Regions from separate parts of the Clostridium neonatale genome, predicted to be linked through region 3. Evidence: a T-box and tRNA genes for the amino acid it is inferred to sense, from the RefSeq annotation. Region 3 holds a T-box; the other regions hold tRNA genes.
The links. The T-box of region 3 lies ahead of argS (arginine--tRNA ligase). A T-box ahead of a tRNA ligase gene usually reads a tRNA of that ligase, here a tRNA-Arg.
Positions count from the first base shown of each region.

Region 1: it has a tRNA-Arg gene. The T-box ahead of argS (arginine--tRNA ligase) is inferred to sense a tRNA for this amino acid. The anticodon was not compared.
Region 2: it has a tRNA-Arg gene. The T-box ahead of argS (arginine--tRNA ligase) is inferred to sense a tRNA for this amino acid. The anticodon was not compared.

Region 1 is NZ_UICR01000003.1:447,448-452,120, forward strand. It holds gene CNEONATNEC86_RS20185 (pirin family protein) at 142-843, shown strand; gene CNEONATNEC86_RS20190 (nitroreductase family protein) at 883-1,503, shown strand; tRNA gene CNEONATNEC86_RS20195 (tRNA-Arg) at 1,720-1,794, opposite strand; gene CNEONATNEC86_RS20200 (HAD-IC family P-type ATPase) at 1,845-4,235, opposite strand; gene CNEONATNEC86_RS20205 (lysophospholipid acyltransferase family protein) at 4,446-4,673, shown strand, end outside.
Region 2 is NZ_UICR01000001.1:23,891-28,563, reverse strand. It holds gene CNEONATNEC86_RS00130 (phosphatidylserine decarboxylase) at 1-539, shown strand, start outside; gene CNEONATNEC86_RS00125 (Card1-like endonuclease domain-containing protein) at 671-1,807, opposite strand; tRNA gene CNEONATNEC86_RS00120 (tRNA-Arg) at 1,928-2,002, opposite strand; gene CNEONATNEC86_RS00115 (sensor histidine kinase) at 2,092-2,970, opposite strand; gene CNEONATNEC86_RS00110 (dicarboxylate/amino acid:cation symporter) at 3,193-4,359, shown strand; gene CNEONATNEC86_RS00105 (DUF1189 family protein) at 4,417-4,673, opposite strand, start outside.
Region 3 is NZ_UICR01000002.1:861,268-865,940, forward strand. It holds gene argS (arginine--tRNA ligase) at 1-1,672, opposite strand, end outside; T-box leader at 1,866-2,084, opposite strand; gene CNEONATNEC86_RS15560 (site-2 protease family protein) at 2,128-2,772, opposite strand; gene CNEONATNEC86_RS15565 (hypothetical protein) at 2,864-3,901, opposite strand; gene CNEONATNEC86_RS15570 (phosphodiester glycosidase family protein) at 3,921-4,673, opposite strand, start outside.

The DNA of each region.
Region 1 (4,673 bases), on a different contig from region 3:
TGCAATAATTAAATTATACCAACTTACTAAAAGTAAGTTGATATACATAATTAAGTTCTGAAGTGAATATTTATATGTTTTAATAAAATAATTCAATAATTTTCGATTGAGTTTTTAATATTAATCAAGGAGGGATACAAAATGTTAAGAAAGATTGACAGTAGAAATATGGGTAGTAGTAATCTGGGTTGGCTTAAAAGTAAATTTCACTTTTCATTTGCAGAATACTATAATCCAAATAATATAAGGTTTGGAGCTTTAAGAGTCATTAATGATGATTTAATTGAGCCGGATACTGGATTTGATACTCACCCTCATAGAGATATGGAAATAATATCATATGTAGTTAATGGAGAACTTACACATGGAGATAATATGGGGAATAAAAATACAATAAATCGTGGTCATGTTCAATACATGAGTGCTGGAACAGGAGTATACCATAGTGAGCATAACCTAGGAAAAGATCAATTGAGATTGCTACAGATATGGATTTTCCCAGATAAACAAATGTATAAACCTAATTATGGTGACTATAGATTTAATTGGGCCGATAGAAAAAACAAATGGCTTCATATGATTTCAAGTAAAGATGGAGATGCACAAATAAAAATAAATCAGGATATCAATATTTATTCTTTAGAACTTGATAAAGGCAAAGAAATTGATTTTCAAATTACTAAAGGAAGGCAGGCATATTTAGTTCAAATCGAGGGAAGCTCTATAATAAACAATATTGAGTTAAATGACAGAGATGGAATGGAAATAACTGAGGAAGATATTTTAATTAAGGCCAAAGAGAGTTCTCATATTTTGATTTTGGAGATGAAGAAAGAAAATTAGATATGAAAAAAATAAGAATGAGAAAGAGATGAATTGATAATGAATGAATTTTTAAAAATTGTAAGAGAAAGAAGATCCGCCAATAAATTTATTGAAAATATCACTATACCTAGAGAAGATTTTGATGATATATTTAGAGAACTTTCATTAGCACCTTCTGCTTTTAATTTACAACATACCAGATACTATGTTGTAGAAGATAAAAAGTTGTTAGAGGAAGTTTATTATGCATCATTTAAACAATATAAAATCAAAACTGCTTCAGCAGCAATAATAGTTACAGGAGATAAAAATGCCTATTTATCAGCAGATAAAATTTACGAGGGCTCAATGATGCTTGGAATGATTGATAAAACTGAATATGAAATAATGATTAGTACTATTAAAAGTCTTTATGAAGGCTGGGGAGAAGAATTCAAGCATGATGAGGCTATAAGAAATTCATCATTGTCAGCAATGCTATTTATGTTATTAGCTAAAAATAAAGACTGGGATACATGCCCAATGATATATTTTGATAAGGATAAGATTAGTCAATTATTAAGTATTCCAGATAATGAAGTACCATCTTTAATGATTACAATAGGAAAAATGGATAAGAGTAGCAATAAAATTAGAGGATATAGAAAGCCAGCTGCTGAATTTGTGAAATTTTATTAATTGAACAAGCTAATATTTATTAAAGATATCAAACTTATAGAAGATTATTTTGTAGAAATTAATTGCAAGTAAAAAAACAATAAAAATTGCACATGAGATAAATCCAAAATTTAAAATAGTTTGCATGCTGGCAGCAGGTAGTACATATGTTATGTCAGTATTTTAGAAGATAAAAACGGCTTAACCTTTGTAGTTAAGCCGTTTCATTTTGCATATTGGTACTCCCAGCGGGAATCGAACCCACATCTATCCCTTAGGAGGGGATTGTTCTATCCATTTAACTATAGGAGCACATATATTAGAGAGTTAATAAAATAACTCCCTAATAAAGTTTATTATAATTATTTAGCAATGTCAAATTTATATTTTTTATTTACTCTTCTTCTTAATATGTCAACCAATTCTGTAATTAAAGGCCCTGACCCAAATATCACAGCAAGTGAGATTATCCAGTGTCTTAACTTTAATCTTTCTAAACTGAATATAAGTCTTCCTACTGGTGTTAAGAATGCTAATGCCATGATAAAAAACATCGCAATACACAATCCCATCTTAAATTTAGTCAAAGGTCTTGCAACTCGTATTAAAATCATCATACTTATTCCTGCAAATAACAGTAATGACGCAGTTTTACTATAAGTTATATCTGATCCAATGTGTCTTGATATTACAAAAGTACTTGTTGTAAATATTGCAAGTATTAATCCATTTGGAATACTAACAGTTAATACTCTTTCTAAAAATCCTTTTTCTACTTTTCCTGTACTAGGCAATAATGCTAAAAAGAACCCTGGTATTCCTATTGCACAGCTTCCTACCAATGATAATTGAATAGGATCTATTGGGAATTCTATTAAAAGTATAGATGCAATTACAGATACAAATATCGAAAATATTGTTTTTGATAAAAATAATTCAGATACTCTTTCTAAGTTTTGAATTTGTTTGCGTCCTTCTTCAACTACTTTTGGCAATGCCGAAAAATCGGATTTCATAAGAACTAATTGTGCTACTGCCTTTGTAGCATCTGAACCATTAGCCATAGCTATACCACAGTCAGATGTTTTTAAAGCAAGAACATCATTAACGCCATCACCAGTCATAGCAACTGTATGGCCATCTTCTTGAAGCGCTTTAACTATCCTTTTCTTTTCATGTGGAGTCACTCTCCCAAATACTTTTGTTTTTCTAACTATTTCTCTAAATTTATCATTATCATCTGGTAATTCTCTTGCATCAATGTAATTTTTCCATTCATTAACTCCAGCTCTTCTTGCAACCTCTGATACCGTTACAGGGCTGTCACCAGATATTATCTTTACTTCAACACCTTGTTTTTCAAAATATGCCAATACCTCTGGAGCTTCTTTTCTTATTATATCTTCAATTAGTATCAATGCCGCACTTTCTATCTTTCCAGTAAGCTCATCTTCTAACACATCATTGCATACATTTGCTAACAGTAAAACTCTCTTTCCCTTTTTAGCTTCTTCTTCAACTGCTCCTTTTATTAAATTGTACTTTTCTTTTAGTATAATTTCTGGAGCGCCAAGGACCCATGTACCTAAGCCTTCAAACTTAGCTCCTCCCCATTTTCTTTTAGATGAAAAAACAACCTTTTTTATACATTTCACTTCATTGTTATATGAAGTATATTTATCTAAAATTGCTTTTTGTGTAGGATTGTTACTAGGCAAATTATGAATTAAAACCGATAATATTTCATCAATTTCTTTATCACTTCTACTGCCTATATTTCTAATATCACTTAATTTTAAATTACCTTGTGTTATTGTTCCGGTCTTATCTAAACAGAGTACATCTACTCTTGCTAAAACTTCTGTTGCACAGAGTTCTTGCACAAGTGTATCATGCTTACCCAATTTTACAATAGATACTATAAATGTAGCACTTGTTAAAAGCATTAATCCTTCAGGAATCATTCCAATTATGCCTGATACTGTTCCTATCATAGCACTTCTCCAATCATTTCCTGTAGCCTTAAGCTGAGCAACTGTTAATAAAATTGATACAGGTATTATAATCCATATAAGAATTTTAAATATCTTATTTATAGCATTTCTAAGTTCTGAATTTATAACCTTAAACTTTTTAGCTTCTTCTGCAAGAATTGATGAATATGTTTGTTTTCCTATTTTTGTAACTCTAGCATATCCTTCTCCTGCAACTACAAAACTTCCTGAATATAAGTTATCTTTTAATTTCTTACTAATAGAATCTGACTCACCAGTTATCATTGATTCATCAATTTCTAATCCATTACTATAAACAACTTCTGCATCAACCATTATTTGAATGCCATTTTCTAAATAAATAATATCATCCAAAACAATTTCACTTGCTGGAATTTCTTTAGTTTCCCCCTCTCTTAAAACTTTAGCCTTTACCATGCTTACAACTGATAACTTCTCTAAAGTTTCTTTAGCTCTCAATTCTTGTGCTACACCAATTAGTGTATTACAAACAATAACTCCTACAAACAGAGAATTTTTGGGTGATCCAGCTAAAATTATTATTGCCGCAAGTATAAGATTTATAGCATTAAAACTAGTAAATAAATTAGCCCTTATTATTTGCCATATGGTTCTTGACGGAGCCTTAGGAATATAATTAACTTTACCATCTTCTTTTCTCTTTAAAACTTCTTCATTGCTTAATCCTAAAATATGTTTTTGATTGTTACTTATAAATTCTTCTTCTATTCCTGTCATCAATTAGTCTCCTATTATATTCTGTAAATTTTTACTTACTATAATATTATACCTTCTTTTATTAATAACTTCCTAAATTTTTTATTAAGTTAAAATTAAATTTATCAAAAAATTTACATTTCACACCTTGGATAATACTTTTAAATATTTAAAATTTATAATATACTGTTCTGTAGGAATAATTAATAATTTAAGGATGTGTAAATAAATATGTTAAGAACAATAGTTTTTTATCCTTGCATTATTCTAAGTCTCATTTGGGCTAATATAATCTATAGGATAAAAATAAGGTTTTTAGACAAAAAGGAAGATAAATCAGAAAAAGAAGCTTATATTTATAAAGTAACTTCTAGTTGGGCAAGATTTATATTGAAAATAGCTGGTGCAAAGGTCACAGTTAAAGGTGAAGAAAATATTCCAAAAGATGATACTGTATTA
Region 2 (4,673 bases), on a different contig from region 3:
CTAATATTTCCATTGATAATCTTGTACAAGTAAAAAATATAACATATAGCTTAAGAAAGCTAATAAATAATGATAATATTGCTAGTAATTATGAAAATGGTGTATGTTTAATACTTAGATTAGCGCCTACAGATTATCATAGATTTCATTTTATAGATTCAGGAATTCCTACTGAAAGTCATTTTATTAATGGTTTTTATTACTCAGTTAACCCAATTGCCCTCAAAAATATTTCAAACATATTCTGTGAGAATAAAAGAGAATGGACTTTATTTAAATCAGATAATTTTGATGAAGTCCTTATGATTGAGGTAGGGGCCACATGCGTAGGATCAATAATTCAAACATATACGCCTGATACTAAAGTTAATAAAGGTGATGAGAAAGGATACTTCAAATTTGGTGGATCAACTATTATACTATTTTTTAAAAAAGATACTGTTAATATAGATGCTGATATTTTGCAGCAATCTAATCTCGGATTTGAAAGCAAGGTCTCTTTTGGAGAAACAATAGGATATAAGTCTAATAAATTGTAAACTTAAAAAAATATGCAATGTATATAAGCTCATTCTTATAATAAACAGTTTTATTATAAGAATGAGCTTATTTTTATTATTTCATCTTCGAATTTTCAATTATATTTAATATATCAATTTTAAATATAAGTTCAGTTTCTATCATTAATTATATTACTTAAATTTTTTCTAAATATATTTATATCTGAATTAACAATAACCAGATTTATTCCCATAGCCTTTGCTCTTTCATAAACGCATTTCTTACAAGGAGGCTTTGTTGCTACTAATATTTTCTTAGTATTTTTCCCTCCAATTCTTTTACTATACACTTCTAACTCATTTAATGCATTTTCATCATATTTTTCACTATCCTTACATGATATACATATAAGCACTGAATCTTTAACAGCTAATATATCTAGTTCATTTTTAATTTTTCCATTCTGATCTTTCCATAAAAATGTCACTCCACTTTTTACTTCATCAATTTCTCTTATTTCGTTTATAACTATATTGGTTAAAACCTCCAACCATGTTCCGCTTTTAAATATAAATCCCTTAATATATTTATTTAAAAAAGATACTTCTATGATATTTTTATTTTCTTCATACTTTATAGATTCCAATTTATATAAATAATCCAGGCAAATCCTTAGTATCTTTATTTCTTCTCTATTTAAATACTTTAAATCTACTGTTATCTTAGTATCATTAAAATAATCATGTATAAATGCCTGCGTATTATATAATACTTTTTTATATTTATACCAAACATCTAGGTTCTCATATATCCTTTTTGTTATGCATATAACATTCTTATCATTGCTTAATTCTGTAGAATCCATTATAATTTCTGATCCACTCGTTTTTAAAATATCACCAATATAAAAATCACTAATTTCTTCATTAGTTTTTGATAAATTATCTCCAAATCTATAAATTGTTTTAGTCAATATATCAATATATATAATATTACATTTCTTAAATAATGCTATATTAAGCAATATTAAAGAATTTATACGATCTCCTCCAGTTATATTAACAATAATTTCATCATTAATGCTATTTATTAATTCATTTATACCACTAATATCACCATTTCTAATTCTAAAGCTTTCAAATATCACATTATTAAACATTCTTTTGCAACATTCATAGGTTTGTTCATACAAATCATCTTTCGTATCATCTATTAAGTAAATAACTTTGTCAGGTTTAAATTTATCTATTGCTATTAAACCATTTTCGTTATGTATGTCAAATAAGTTAATTAATATTCTTCTCATAATACTTACACCATTTCTATATTTCGAATTACCTATTATTAAATTATCCATTTTTATAATATTTATGTAATTTATTTAATAAAAAAAGATTTAGCTTTTATTTAAGCTAAATCTTTAAAATGGCAGAGCGTGAAGGAATCGAACCCTCAATGTACCGTCCGTAGCGGTAAGTTATATCCGTTTAACTAACGCTCCATATATTTTATTAACAAAAATATATTATCACAAGCTACCATAATAATCAAGGATTATAGTAATCTTATAATAATATATTTATATTTATTTTATAAATATATATCAGAAAATTCTATTTCTAATACATCTACCTTTTTTATAGATTCCATTTCTTTAATTTTAGATTTTGCCTCTTCTGCTTTTCTTATTGGAATTTCCAGAATAAATTCACACCCTTTGTTTTCTTCACTTATTAATCTTACATTACCATTATGAGCTTCTGTTAAATATCTCACCAAATCTAATCCGATTCCACTACCTTTATGTTCACTATTTTTATTATTACTGGATTGGATAAATCTATTGAATATATTTTTTTGATCATTTAGCGGTATTCCTATACCTTGATCTTTAATTGATAAACTTATTTTATTTTTTCCACACCATGCATTTATATAAATATTACTATCTTCTGGTGAAAATTTTATTGAATTAGATAATAAGTTAGTAATTATTCTATCTACTGCATCGGCATCTATAGCCATTACGCATTCTTCAACATTTGTATCAAAAACAAGAGATATATTTTTTTGTTTTGCATATTTGTCTATTAACTCTATATCTCCTTCTATCAATGATATTATGTCCATATTTATTAAATTTAAATTATAATATTTTTTACAAAGCTTTGTAGTATCTATTAAGTTATTAACTAACTTAAGCATTTTATAGCAATTTCTTTTTATTATATTTAAATGATCATTACATTTTACATCATCATAACATTGCATAGCACTCAGTATTACATTTAACGGTGATCTCAAATCATGAGAAATATTTAACAAAAAATCTTCCTGTATTTGTTTTTCTTCTTTTAATTTTAATATCTCTTTAATTAACTCATCTTTATTTAATTTATATAATTCTTTTTTATCATAATTAACCATATTATCAAATTCTCTGACTTTACTAATGCTCGTTGAAACCATAAATTCTCTCCACCTATCTATATTTTATACCACAAAGTTATAATACCATTTTTTACCATAAAAATCAACTATCATGATTTTATATATTATTTTCTTTTTTTCTGCAAAATTATATTATTTTAAACAATATTATTGACGTTATCTTAATTGAATGCTATATTTGTATTTGTAAAAAACACAAATGTTTTTTAATTGTAGACACAAATCTATAGGAGTATATTTATGAACAATTTTTCATTAATCAAACGTATATTTTTTGCTTTAATTTTAGGAATTATCTTAGGACTTGCTTGTAAGCAAATAGAAATTACTTTTCCCATAAGAGTTCTTTCAACATTTAGTTCTCTATTTGGAAATTTCTTATCATTTGTAATACCTTTTATAATTATAGCTTTCATAGTTCCTGGAATAGCAACTCTTGGGAAAAAATCAGGAAAAGCATTAATTGGAACAACTATTTTAGCATACATTTCAACAATAATAGCTGGAACTATAGCCTATTTTCTAGGAATAACTTTTTTACCAAAACTAATATCAGAAGCCACTTTAGCTTCAAATTCATCTTTAAATGTTGATCCTTATTTCATAATAGATATTCCTGCAATATTAGATATAATGTCTGCTTTAGTTTTTGCTTTTATATTTGGCATTGGTTTATCGCAAGTAAAAAATAGTAGCTTATTAAAAGGCTTTGAAGAGTTTAGTTTAATAGTTTCCATGATTATTTCGAAAATAATCATTCCATTAGTACCAATATACATAGGAGCAATATTCTCAAAGCTATCTTTAACTGGTGAAATATTTACAACAATAAAATCTTTCGGCTATGTATATTTAATACTATTTTCACTACAAACATTTTATTTAATATTTCAGTACTCATTAGCTGGATTTTTAAATAAAAAGAATACTTTTAAATTATTAAGAAATATGCTGCCAGCATATCTAACTGCTGTTGGTACGCAATCATCAGCTGCAACTATTCCTGTTACATTAAACTGTGTAAAGGAAAATGAAGTGTCTGAAGAGGTGGCTGATTTAGTTGTACCTTTATGTGCAACAATTCATCTAGCTGGAGATACAATAACCATTGTTCTAACTTCTATTGGAGTAATGTTAATGAAAGGTCAATCTCCTACATTTTCAACTATGATGCCATTCATCCTAATGCTAGGTATAACTATGGTAGCTGCACCTGGTGTTCCTGGTGGTGGGGTTATGGCTGCACTTGGATTACTTGAAGGTATGTTGGGATTCGGAAACTTAGAAAAACCAATAATGATAGCATTACACTCGGCTCAAGACAGTTTTGGTACTGCTACAAACGTAACTGGAGATGGCGCCTTATCATTAATTATAGATTATTTCATAAAAAAGAAAGATAAATGATATATTAAATATAAAAAGTTACTTGGTAATATAAATTCATCAAGTAACTTTTTATATTTAACTGATTCTTCCTAATATCTGTGCTTTAATATGCCTTAATATAAATATTATATATGTTACGGTTCCAATTATAAATACACTATCTAAATCTACATTATAATTAAAACATTCTAATATAATCTTAATTATGAATGGTAATGTCGCTGCATATATAACCATCGAATACAAAGCAGAATATCTAATTATCATCTTCATAAAAATAGCAATTAAAGATGCTATCATTGTTATTATAAAACTATTAACTAACATCCCAC
Region 3 (4,673 bases):
CTATACCTAGTAATTCTAATCCATTTTTAATTACTTGTAAGCTTGCTTTAACTAAAGCTAATCTTGTAGCCTTTAAATCCTCATCTTCTAAATTTAATACTGAATGTGCATTGTAGAATTTATTGAATCCTTTTGCCACTTCAATAACATATCTAGTTAATATAGATGGCTCTAACTTTTCTAATGCCAATGCTATCATATTATTGAAATTAGCAATACTCTTAACTAATTCAAATTCTTCTTTTGAACTTAACTTGCTATAATCTACAGTTCCTTTTGTTTCACCTGCTCTATTAATTATGCTGTTTCCTCTAGCATATGAATATTGTACATATGGACCTGTTTCACCTTCAAATGATAAAATTTCCTTCCAGTCAAATACAATATCTTTTTCTCTTGAATTCTTAAGATAAGTGAATACAACAGCTCCAACACCGATTTTCTTAGCAACTTCCTCTTTATTTTCAAGATCTGGATTCTTTTCATTGATAACTTCCACAGTCTTTTCTACGGCTTCTCTTAATAAATCATCAAGTAAAACTATTGAACCATTTCTAGTTGAAAGCTTTCTATCTGCAAACTTAACTAATCCAAAGCCTACATGAACACAGTCTTTTGCCCATTCATGACCTGCAAGATCTAACACTTTAAATACTTGTTTAAAATGAAGTGCTTGCGGAGTACCAACTACATATACACATTTATAGAAATCATAAGTCTTCTTTCTGTACATAGCAGCTGCTAAGTCTCTTGTTGCATATATTGAAGCACCATCAGCTTTTAAAACTATGCATGGAGGCATATTATAATCTTCAAGCATAACAACTTGTGCTCCATTACTTTCTACAAGTAATTTCTTTTCTTTTAATTCTTTAACAACGGCATCCATTTTATCATTGTAGAATGCTTCTCCATTTAATGAATCAAATTTAACACCTAATATATCATATACTCTTTGGAATTCTTTTAAGCTTAACTCTCTAAATCTAGTCCAAAGTTTAGTTACTCTTTCTTCTCCATCTTCTAAAGCTTTAAAGTTTGCTCTTGCTTCATCTTCCAAACTTGGGTCTTTTTCTGCTTCTTCATGGAATTTAACATATATTCTTAATAGTTCATCTATAGGGGCCTCTTCTAAAGCCTCTTCATCAACCCATCTGTCATATGCTGATATAAGCTTACCAAATTGTGTTCCCCAGTCTCCTAAATGGTTTAATCCTACTGTGTTATATCCTTCTTTCTTAAACATCTTATATAAAGAGTTACCAATTGCTGTAGTAAATAAATGACCTACATGGAATGGCTTAGCTATATTAGGTGAAGAATATTCAACACATACTGTTTTTCCTTCTCCCACATTAGATGAACCATAACTATCACCTTCTTGTAACACTTTTTCAATTGTATTTTTTGCAAATACACCTTTATCTACAAAAAAGTTTAAATATGGTCCTAAATTTTCTATTCTTTCAAAGCCATCCGTAGACATAGCATTCTTTAATTCTTCTGCTATCATATTAGGAGCTTTTCTCATAACCTTTGATAATTGGAAACATGGGAATGCATAATCACCCATTTCTGGCTTTGGTGGTATTTCTATTAATTTTTCTATTGTTTCACTATCTAAGTCAACATGATTTTTTATAAGTTCTGAAACTTTAGCTTTATAATCCATAAAATCCTCCTTAAACAATTCACAATTCACAATGCACAATTCACAGTTTAGGATAAAATCACTATGTGATTTTCTATTTTTATTATCTAATACTTAACAATGCTAAACTAAAATAATTCCTTTCTGATTTTTGTATAATGTTCTATGTGATTATATTTTTAATTTTTTATATAAAAAAATCATCTCTTATAAACAAAGAGACGATTAAATCGCGGTACCACTCTCATTGTATTTTACCTTACGTAAAATACCACTCAACATTTAACGCATGTTTATCTGCGATCATTTAATATAACTTTACCAAATGATTTCTCAAAGGCTCTCTTCCTTTATTCTATTCTATAGGACTTCCACCATAGCTCCTACTCGCTTAAGACATCAAATAAAGTACTCTTCTTTTCTTAGAATTTTTCTATATTAATCTTCATACATTATACGAATATAATTAAAATTTGTCAACTAAATACTATAAGATTTACAATATTAGATAACCATCTTATGACTAAATTTGCAGGTGCTGATATAATATTTCCCGCAAAATATACTGCTCCAATCAATAATAGTGGTCTAATCTGCCATAACTTCTCTTCAATATTATTTAGCCCTCCTCTAAAAAGATCTTTTAAAGCATGAAATCCATCAAATCCAGGTATAGGCAACAAATTAAAAAATCCAAGAAGAACATTAAGAGTTATCACTTCATTTATCATATCATAAAAAACATTAATAGCACTGTTTTGTGACATATTTATATCCACATATTTTAAAAAGAATGCAAAAATAATCGTAAAAAGTATACTTGTTAGAAAATTAGCAATCGGCCCTGCAATACTAACCCAGAAGTCATCTCTATAATAATTTCTATATGCTGATGGATTAGTCCTGACTGGTTTTGCCCATCCAAATCCGAATATTATTATCATTAAAAATCCAACTGGTTCAATGTGATTTGCTGGATTTAAAGTAAGTCTACCTTCATATCGTGGAGTATCATCTCCTAATTTATCTGCCACAAACGCATGTGCAAACTCATGAAATGCAAATGCAATTAATATAGCTGGTATCATTATTGCTTTATCATAAATATTAAAATTCCCCATTATTCCTCCTCATAAAAATTAATATATAAAATTATAGATGAAAGCAAATTTTAAAAACTAATTTTGCTTTCATCTATTGTCATTAATCAAACTATTTATTTTCTTCTAAATCCATGTATTTTAGATTTCCATTATTATCGACAGTTGCTATGAAGTCCTCTTTTATTTCAATAAGCTTTCCTTCATATTCAACTTCTTTTCCTGTCATTAAGTTTTTAACTTTTCCCTCTAAATTATGATTTATTAATATTTCACTTTTTTCATTAAAATACAAATCATTTTTATTAACTACATCTTCCAGGTCAATTTTCTTCCATGTTGAAGTATCTTCTTCAGGTTTTCCATAAGTTATACTTGATACTTTTTCACCATCAAGTTCACCTATATAAACAACACCTTCTTTATCTATTCCGAGTAATGCCAAATTTTTATTTGAGTTAAATTCTAATCTATCGCTTGGATTTGTTATATAGAACTTATTATTAATTCTATCTTCATAAACCAATCTATCTTCTCTTGGAATTACTTCTATATTTCCAAGAACGTCAGCTCTTATACTTTCTCTTGTCAACTTATCATTTCTATCAATTCTATAAAGAACACTCTTCATACTTCCTTTATAAACATCAATATAGTATACACCAGTAAGAACAGATGCACTGATCTTATTTATTTCCATATTATCTTGATAGTCACATATTGTTTTAACTACAATTTCAGAATTATCTTTTGGATCATATGTAATAAGTTGAATAACATTTGTACCATCTTTCATTATCTTTTCAGCTATTATAAGTCTATTTCTGTCAGATAACCACTTATGATACATTATTTCTCCATTATCTTGCGTCACAACTTCTTGTATAGTACCACTTTTAGCTTCTTCAACAAATAATTTGCCATTTTCTACATATGTAAGATATTTTCCATTGAAAGATATTGTTATTTGTTCTGCAGTACCTGGTACTGTTCCTTTAACATTTTCAGCTTTACCTTTATTTAAATCAAGATCTTCTGAATTAATATTTGAGGTGTGTTTAAATATAGTATTCTCTAATACATACAGTCCAGAAAATTGTAACATTACTGATAATATTCCCCAAACAATGAACTTTTTAAACATCTTCATTATCTTCTCTCCTTAAAGTTTACTTAACAATAATCGCTGATGGAATAGGTCTTTCTCCCATACTATTTGACGGATTATTTATTATTTCACCATCATAGTACATTGTAGTTGATTTTCCACCATCTAAATTTATTGCATTATATGCACCTAATTTGTACATAACTTCTTGAAGTTCTGTTAATGAAGCACCCTTACTTCCAACAAGTGATCTTCCATCTATAACCAAAAGAATTACTGCACCATCTAGTCTTTGACCTATGGCAGTTCTTGGTGCTATTCCCCATTCTACTCCAATCTTCGTCATTTTTCCATTAGATATTAAAACCGGGCCAAAACTTAAAGCTTCTTGCGCTCCAAATTCTCTTAATTCTTTTATAGAATAGTTTCCAACTATCATTTTTCCTTCTTTGGTGAAAGCTAGTAAATCAGTTTTACCCGTTTCTCCACCTATATCACTAAATACAATTCCTCCACCACTCATAATAAGTCCACTAGGTAACCCACCATTTCCTGTCCATTGTGCTGATGAAGATGAGTCTGTAAATGCGCCTCCATTAATAGCAGCAACTGCATCATTATTTTGTGCAATTTGTGAAGTGGTTTCTCCTTCTGTTTTAAGTTTAGAACTATAGCCTACTTTTATTCTAGTTGGATCTTTTACTATAAGATAGTATCCAGTATACTTCCCGTTATCACTATTAAATACCTTTGCTTCAATTGTATCATCTTTAATCGTTGGTATTTGTATATCCGAAACATTTGTAACTTCATT